2 regions of the Janthinobacterium sp. SUN137 genome follow, and region 2 is predicted to be linked to the other one. Evidence: predicted binding sites of a transcription regulator. Region 2 holds the regulator's gene; the other holds the start of a gene.
The links. The regulator NrdR, encoded in region 2, represses ribonucleotide reductase genes. The targets are predictions, from matches to a motif close to CACNANATNTNGTG.
Positions count from the first base shown of each region.

Region 1: a site for NrdR is predicted at 2,473-2,486, ahead of O3298_RS17360 (ribonucleoside triphosphate reductase). Genes of this name have one in related genera too.

Region 1 covers NZ_JAPWHZ010000003.1:526,434-530,632, forward strand. The annotation lists gene O3298_RS17345 (U32 family peptidase) at 1-790, opposite strand, end outside; gene O3298_RS17350 (peptidase U32 family protein) at 800-1,834, opposite strand; gene O3298_RS17355 (hypothetical protein) at 1,999-2,409, shown strand; gene O3298_RS17360 (ribonucleoside triphosphate reductase) at 2,533-4,199, shown strand, end outside.
Region 2 covers NZ_JAPWHZ010000003.1:1,102,596-1,106,794, reverse strand. The annotation lists gene ybgC (tol-pal system-associated acyl-CoA thioesterase) at 1-151, opposite strand, end outside; ZMP/ZTP riboswitch at 466-590, shown strand; gene glyA (serine hydroxymethyltransferase) at 702-1,949, shown strand; gene nrdR (transcriptional regulator NrdR) at 2,256-2,717, shown strand; gene pilV (type IV pilus modification protein PilV) at 2,960-3,529, shown strand; gene O3298_RS19995 (PilW family protein) at 3,526-4,199, shown strand, end outside.

The sequences.
Region 1 (4,199 bases), 580 kb from region 2:
CCTGGCCGCGGCGGGCGCGGTCGAAGATGGCGATGACTTGTTCCGTATGCATGGCCTGGGGGCTGATGCGCGCCACCGCCACGCCCATGTCGCGCATGGCGTCGAGTTCGCGCACCAGGTTGTAGACGAGCGCCGACTGCGTCTGCGTGCCATTCAGTACGAGGAAGGGTACTTCGTCGCGCGTGCGCAGCAACAGGCCGTCCGGCTCTTCCAGGCAGCTGTAGCCGCAATCGTCCTTCGGCAGGTTGCGGTTGCGCGCCGTGAAGCAGCGCGCGGAAAACGCCAGCGGCATGCGCCCGTAGGCAAAGACTTCCGTCTCCAGCCCTTCCGGCTTCTGGCGCTGCATCTCGGCCAGCGCCGTCTGCCCCATTTCCAGCGGCATCACCCAGCGCCGCGCGCCCAGGCGCGCCAGCAATTGCAGGCTGGGGCCGTTGAACAGGTTCAGATGGGGACCGGCGACGAAGGACGTGCCCTTTTCCATGCAGTGCACGGCGCCCATGTCGTTGGCCTCGACGCCGTAGCGGCCATTGCCCGTGATGCGGCGCAGGGTCGCCAGTTCCGCGCCCGCCTCGATCAGCGCCTGCGTCGACAGCACCACTTCCTTGCCGGCGGCGGCCAGCATGTCCGCGATATCGAGCCAGTCGGCCAGGCGCACCTCATGCCGGCGCGAGCACACGGTTTCGCCCAGATACACGATATCGACGGCGGTGCCGGCGATCTGCTGGTAAAACTCGAAGACGGTGGCGCGCGGCCAGTAGTACAGCAAGGGACCCAGTGAAAGCTTCAGCATGTTCATCCTCTATTTCCAAGATCTGTGGTAAGCACCTAATGTGTGCTGCTGGCCTTCGGCCAGCTTGTCCATGGCCGCCATCCAGCCCGGCTTGACGGCGTAGCGCGCATTGCCTTCGCGGCAGGCGTCGATCGCTTCGCGCCACACGCGCGTGACCTGCGCCACGTAGGCGGGGCTGCGCTGGCGCCCTTCGATCTTCACGGCGCGCACGCCCATGGCGATCAGTTGCGGCAGCAGCGCCAGGGTATTCAGGCTGGCCGGCTCCTCGATGGCGTAATACTCTTCGTCATTGACTTCGAAACGCCCCTTGCACAGGGTGGGATAGCTGGCGTTCTCGCCGGGCGCATAGCGGTCGATCAGCACGCCGTTCAGGCGCGACTCGAGGCCGTTCGGTGTTTCCAGCCAGCGCACGGATTTCGCCGGCGAGCACACGCCGTGGGTGTTCGGCGCCTCGCCCGTCGCATACGACGACAGCGCACAGCGTCCCTCGACCATCACGCACAGGCTGCCGAAGCCGAACACTTCGATCTCGACTTCCGTCTTGGCGATCAGTTGCTCCACCTGCGCCATCGACAGCACGCGCGGCAGCACGGCGCGGGCGATGCCAAAGTGTTCATGGTAAAAATTGATGGCTTCGTAGTTGGTGGCCGAACCTTGCACGGACAGGTGCAGGCGCAGCTGCGGCTGGTGCTGGGCCGCATACGCCATCAGGCCCGGATCGGCCACGATCATGGCGTCGATGCCGGCATCGGCGGCGCGGTCGATGGCGCTGCGCCACACGGCCCAGTTGTGCGGCTGCGGATAGGTGTTCAGCGCCAGCAGCACCTTGCGTCCATATTGGTGGGCGTAGCGCACGCCCTCGGCGATGGCCTTCTCGTCGAAATTGAGGCCGGCGAAATTGCGCGCATTGGTGGCATCGCGAAAACCCAGATAAACGGTGTCGGCGCCATTGTCGATGGCCGCTTTCAAGGCTGGCAGGCTGCCGGCGGGGCAGACCAGTTCCAGCGGTCCGGCCACGCGGGTGGCGGTGGTTGATTCAAGCATCATGGTGTTCACAGTCCTGTATCGGCTCAGGGTGCAGACTATAGCCCCGCCCAGGCTGCCCAGTCCTTGACGCAGGTGAAGGAATGCATGCATGGCTGGTGCGCGTTCAACTTGCTTGACCTGGCTGTAAAATGCCCCCTTTTCTCCCTCTTCGATTGCCCGCCATGCCCCGCAAACCGCTGCTGATCTTTCTGCTCACCCTGTTCCTCACCGTGCTGCAGGTGCAGTGGGCCGCGCCCACGGAAGGCTACGACGCCGAGGCGCTCTCCGTGCTGTCGCCCGAAGTACTGGGCGCGTATCCGGGCGTGCTGCTGCTGTTCCTGCAAGCCGTCTTCGCGCGCCGCGCCATGCCCGTGACGCGCCAGGCCGCCATCTGCACGGGACTGCTGGCCGTCTACTGGCTGCTGGCGAACTACGTCACGTTCGACGCGCGCGTGGCCAGCTGGAGCACCTTCTCGGCGCGGGAAATCTGGGCGCACGTGCTGCCCGCCTCCATCCTCAGCATCGCCGTCTGCGGCGCCGCCTACTTCGCCGCGAGCGCCTTCATCCTGCGCCAGGGCCGCCTGAAAAAGTAAACGGGGGCGCTTTTTTCACCTGCATCAAGGATTCGTCATGCCACTGCACGCGCCCTTTGACGCCACTATATTTAGTGATTAATCTTCATAAAAACACCGCATGTTGTGTTTATTGGAGGTTTCATGACGACGAATGCAGTTTCCCCCACACGCGGCCAGGTCGATGTCGCCGCGTCCATCAATGAATACCTGGACCGGCGCGACTGGCGTGTCAACGCCAACGCCAACCAGGGTTACTCGCTGGGCGGCCTGATACTCAATGTGTCGGGCAAGGTCATCGCCAACTACTGGCTGGACCAGGTCTATCCGCCGGAAGTGGGCGCGGCGCACCGCGAAGCGGCGCTGCACATCCACGACCTCGACATGCTGGCCGGCTATTGCGCCGGCTGGTCGCTGCGCACCCTGCTGCACGAAGGCTTGAATGGCGTGCCGGGCAAGATCGAGTCCGGTCCGCCGAAACACATGTCGAGCGCCATCGGCCAGATCGTCAATTTTCTCGGCACGCTGCAAAACGAGTGGGCCGGCGCGCAGGCGTTCAGCTCCTTCGACACCTATATGGCGCCCTACATCCGCAAGGACAGCCTGCGCTACGAAGACGTGCGCCAGTACATGCAGGAACTGATCTTCAACCTCAACGTTCCCTCGCGCTGGGGCACACAGACGCCGTTCACCAACCTCACCTTCGACTGGGTTTGCCCGGACGACTTGCGCGAGCAGATTCCCGTCATCGCCGGCCAGGAAATGGACTTCAGCTATGGCGAACTGCAGGAGGAAATGGACATGATCAACCGCGCCTACATCGAGATCATGATGGCGGGCGACGCCAAGGGCCGGGTCTTCACCTTCCCCATTCCCACCTATAACATCACCGAGGATTTCGACTGGCATAGCGAGAATGCCGAACGTCTGTTCGAAATGACGGCCCGCTACGGCCTGCCCTACTTCCAGAATTTCATCAATTCGGAACTCAAGCCGAACATGATCCGCTCCATGTGCTGCCGATTGCAACTGGACTTGCGCGAACTGCTGAAACGGGGCAATGGCCTGTTCGGTTCCGCCGAGCAGACGGGTTCCCTGGGCGTGGTGACGATCAATTGCGCGCGCCTGGGCCACCTGTGGCGCGGCGACGAGCCAGCCCTGATGGCCGACCTGGACCGCCTGCTGGAGCTGGGCAAGACCAGCCTGGAAATCAAGCGCCGCACCATCGAGGAATTGATGCAGCAAGGCCTGTTCCCCTACACGAAACGCTATCTGGGCACCCTGCGCAACCACTTTTCCACCCTGGGCGTGAACGGCATCAACGAGATGATCCGCAATTTCAGCGGCGACGCCTGGGACATCACGACGCCAGAAGGCCACGCGCTGGCCGTACGCCTGCTCGACCACGTGCGCGCCCGCATGGTGGCCTTCCAGGAAGAGACGGGCCATATGTACAACCTGGAAGCGACGCCGGCCGAAGGCACGACGTACCGTTTCGCCCGCGAAGACCGCAAGCGCTTTCCCGCCATCCTGCAGGCGGGCACCGCCGACAACCCGTACTACACGAACTCGTCGCAGCTGCCCGTGGGCCACACGGACGACCCGTTCGAGGCGCTGGAATTACAGGATGTGCTGCAGCGCAAATACACGGGCGGCACGGTGCTGCACCTGTACATGACGGAAGCACTGTCCGACGCGAACGCCTGCCGCGAACTGGTGAAACGCGCGCTGAGCCGCTTTTCGCTGCCCTACATCACCGTCACGCCCACGTTTTCCATCTGCCCGCGCCACGGCTACCTGGCCGGCAAGCA
Region 2 (4,199 bases):
CCAGCAATGCCTGCTGGCCCACGTCGATGGCGCGCAGCCATTCGGTGCGCGCGCGCTCGAAGAATTTCAGGTAGTTAGCGTAATAGACGATGCCGCCGGCGTCGGTGTCTTCATAGTAGACACGTACGTTCCAGGTAAAGACTGAAGGCATGTTTATTGCGCCAGTAGTGAGATTGAGCAACATTTTACGCGATTTTTCTTCTTGTGACTGTGGGCGCTTGCTGGAAAGCCATGCAAAAGCTGCATATAAGTTGCACCGCAGCATTGTAAATCCGGCGTGTGCAATGGCAAGCTTCGTAACATACGCTTACATGCCATGGTCAGGTTTAAGCCCAGCTTAAAAGCGGCGGCCATCCCCGGGGCTGCCTGTGGCCGCGCCCGGGCTGCGATAGCGCGCGGCGATTATAGCCGCACGGTTGCATTCCTTGCTCAATTTGGGTACTTAACTTACAATTTGACTTCCATTACGTCTCACGTGACTGGCGAAAAGTCGGGCGATCTCCATGAATGGCGGTCGGCAAACCGGCGAAAGGTGGGCACCCACCGGGAAACGTGAGATTTTTCATCAGCCGTTCGCCTGGGTAGCCACTATGGAAAAGCACGAAGAGGCTGCCTGTCCAATGTTGTTATTCACTTAACGCCGGCTCCCCTCATTCGATCCAACCTGCCAGTACAAGCACCCTCATACTTGGAGTTTTTACATGTTTGCAAAAGATCACAACCTCGCCAACGTCGATCCTGAATTGTTCGCCGTCATTCAAAAAGAGAACACGCGCCAGCACGACCACATCGAACTGATCGCGTCGGAAAACTACACGTCGCCAGCCGTAATGGAAGCGCAAGGCTCGCAGCTGACGAACAAGTACGCCGAAGGCTATCCAGGCAAGCGCTACTACGGCGGCTGCGAATACGTCGACGTGGCCGAGCAACTGGCCATCGACCGCGTGAAACAGCTGTTTGGCGCCGAATGCGCAAACGTGCAGCCGAATTCCGGCTCGCAGGCGAACCAGGGCGTGTTCTTCGCCATGTTGAAACCAGGCGACCTGATCATGGGTATGTCGCTGGCCGAAGGCGGTCACCTGACCCACGGCATGCCGCTGAACATGTCCGGCAAATGGTTTGACGTCGTTTCCTACGGCTTGACGGCGGAAGAAGACATCGACTACGAGGCAATGGAACGCCTGGCCCGCGAACGCAAGCCCAAGCTGATCATCGCCGGCGCGTCGGCATTCTCGAAAAAGATCGACTTCGAACGCTTCAGCAAGATCGCCAAGGAAGTGGGCGCCTACTTCATGGTCGACATGGCCCACTACGCCGGCTTGATCGCCGCCGGCCTGTACCCGAACCCGGTGCCGTTCGCCGACTTCGTCACCTCGACCACGCACAAATCGTTGCGCGGCCCGCGCGGCGGCATCATCCTGATGAAGGCCGAACACGAAAAAGCCATCAACTCGGCCATCTTCCCTGGCATCCAGGGCGGCCCGCTGATGCACGTGATCGCCGGCAAGGCCGTCGCCTTCAAGGAAGCGCTGAGCCCTGAATTCGTCGAATACCAGAAGCAAGTGATCAAGAACGCCGACGTGCTGGCGAAAACCCTGATCAAGCGCGGCCTGCGCATCGTGTCCGGCGGCACCGAATCGCACGTCATGCTGGTCGACCTGCGCGCCAAGAACCTGACGGGCAAGGAAGCCGAAGCCATCCTCGGTTCCGCGCACATCACCTGCAACAAGAACGGCATCCCGAACGACCCGCAAAAACCGTTCGTCACCTCGGGCATCCGCCTGGGCAGCCCGGCGATGACGACGCGCGGTTTCAAGGAAGCGCAAGCGGAAGAAGTGGGCAACCTGATCGCCGACGTGCTGGACAATCCGCATGACGCCGCCACCATCGAGCGCGTGAAAGCGGCCGTGAAAGTACTGGCCGACGCGCACCCTGTGTACGCAGCTTAAGAGCCTGTTCCGGTGAAGGAATACATCTACAGCAGACAGCCCCTCGGAAGCGGGTACTGCGTTGCTCGTCGTAGCATGGCTAGCCATGCGTCCTCCTCGCGCCTTGTCCGCGCGACCGATGAGCAATCTGCTGCAGACGCTCCTTACCGGAATAGTCGCTAATTATTTGTCCAGAATGTGTCATACGGAGTAAGATTCTGTATGACACATTCCAGTCGTGCCCAAGGGCGCCCGGAGTGATTCGGGCGCCCTTTGTACAAGGGCGGCGATTTCCCGTAATTATTACTATAAAGTTGTAGCCAGCCCATGAAATGTCCATTTTGCCAGCACGGCGACACCCAGGTTCTCGATACGCGCGTATCGGAGGAAGGGGATGCCATTCGGCGCCGCCGCCGCTGCGGCAAATGCGACAAGCGTTTTACCACGTACGAACGCATTGAACTTATCATGCCGGCCGTCGTCAAAAAGAATGGCAGCCGGACGGAGTTCGCTGCGGATAAGTTGCGCGGCAGTTTGATGCTGGCCTTGCGTAAGCGTCCCGTCGCGGCCGCCTCTGTGGATACGGCCATCGCGTCCATCCAGGAAAAGCTGCTCACCAGCGGCTTGCGCGAAGTCGAATCCGGCTATATCGGCGAACTCGTCATGCAGGAACTCAAGCGCCTGGACAAGATCGCCTACATCCGCTTTGCCTCCGTCTACAAGAATTTCGAAGACCTGGCCGAGTTCCAGGACGCGATCGCCGAAGTGGGCCAGGCGCGCAAGCCCTGACGCTTACCCGGACATTCACTTTGCCGACAATGGGGCCGCTCCTGCGCCCCGTGTTCACCATGCCAGCGCTTGCCTGGCAAGCGGTCTGATCAATCCCACCGCCGTTCTTCTCGACTTATCATCGTCCTGTTTGCGCTAGCGCAGACGCGGGTTTTTGCGCGCGCCTATCTTGTAGCTGGGCCGCCTGTTCCTGCGGCTCTTTCTGCGGAAGGGAGTAGCGCATGCGCAAGGGCGGTCGCACTATGTTTTCTGCGGGTGGCAGCAGCCTCGTCGAAGTGCTGGTGTCGCTGCTGCTGTTGGCGCTGGGCCTGCTGGGCGCCAGCATCCTGCAATTGAACGCCCTGCGCGCGCGCCACGAGTCGGCGCTGCTGTCGGCGGGCGTGCAACTGGCCGCCGGCATGGCCGAGCGCATGCGCGCGAACAACGTGCTCATGAATGGCCCCGATGCGGGCAATCCCTACCTGAACGTGGCATATGCGGCGGCGGACGGCGCCGAAGCTGGCGGCGGCGCGCCGGACTGTCTTGGCGTTGCCGCCTGCAGCGCGGCCGAGCTGGCGCAATTCGACATCGCCGAATGGAAGCAGGGGCTGCATGCGGCCTTGCCCGGCGCGCGCCTGCGCATCTGCCGCGACCTTGCCGCGTGGGATGCCGCCGCCCAGGGCTTGCAGTGGGCGTGCAGCGGCGGCAAGGGGGCGCCCATCGTCATCAAGCTGGGCTGGCGCGGCCGCCTGCCCGATGGCTCGCCCGCCGTGAATGCGGCAGGCGAGTCGCTGCCCAGGCTGGCTTTCCAGCTGGGCGGGGGCGGCGCATGAACGGCGGGCATCGTGGCATGAGCCTGGTCGAATTGCTGGTGGCCCTGTCGCTCGGTGCGCTGTTGATGCTGGCCGCCAGTAGCGTGCTGCTGGCGGCCAGCGGCAGCTATGGCGACCAGTCCGCCAGCGCACGCCTGGATGACAACGCCCGCTATGCGCTCGATGCCATCGCCCGCGCCGTGCGCCAGACGGCGTATGTGAATTGGGACAGCGGCGCCGCGCCCGTTGCCCATGCGGATTACGACAGCGCGAATATCGCCGGGCTTGACGCGCGCAGCCTGGGCAAGAACAGCGACGGCATCAGCGGCGCGCTGCCCGGCGCCCTGCATGGCAGCGACGTGCTGGCCCTGCGCTATTACGGCGCCGGCAAGGAAGAGGGCGGCGACGGTTCCGTCCTCAATTGCGCCGGCTTTGGCGTGGGCGCCGCGCAAACGGAGGCGCAGCGGGGCTGGAGCATCTTCTACGTGGCGCAGGGCGCCGATGGCGAAGGCGAGCTGCGCTGCAAATACCGGGGTGCGAACGGCTGGGGCGCGGACGCCGTCATCCGTGGCGTCGATGCTTTCCAGGTGCTGTATGGCCTCGACACGGATACGCCGCCTGACGGCGTGGCGAACCGCTATGTCAACGCCAGCACGCTCGACGCCTACGATGCGGCGCTGCTGCTGGAGGG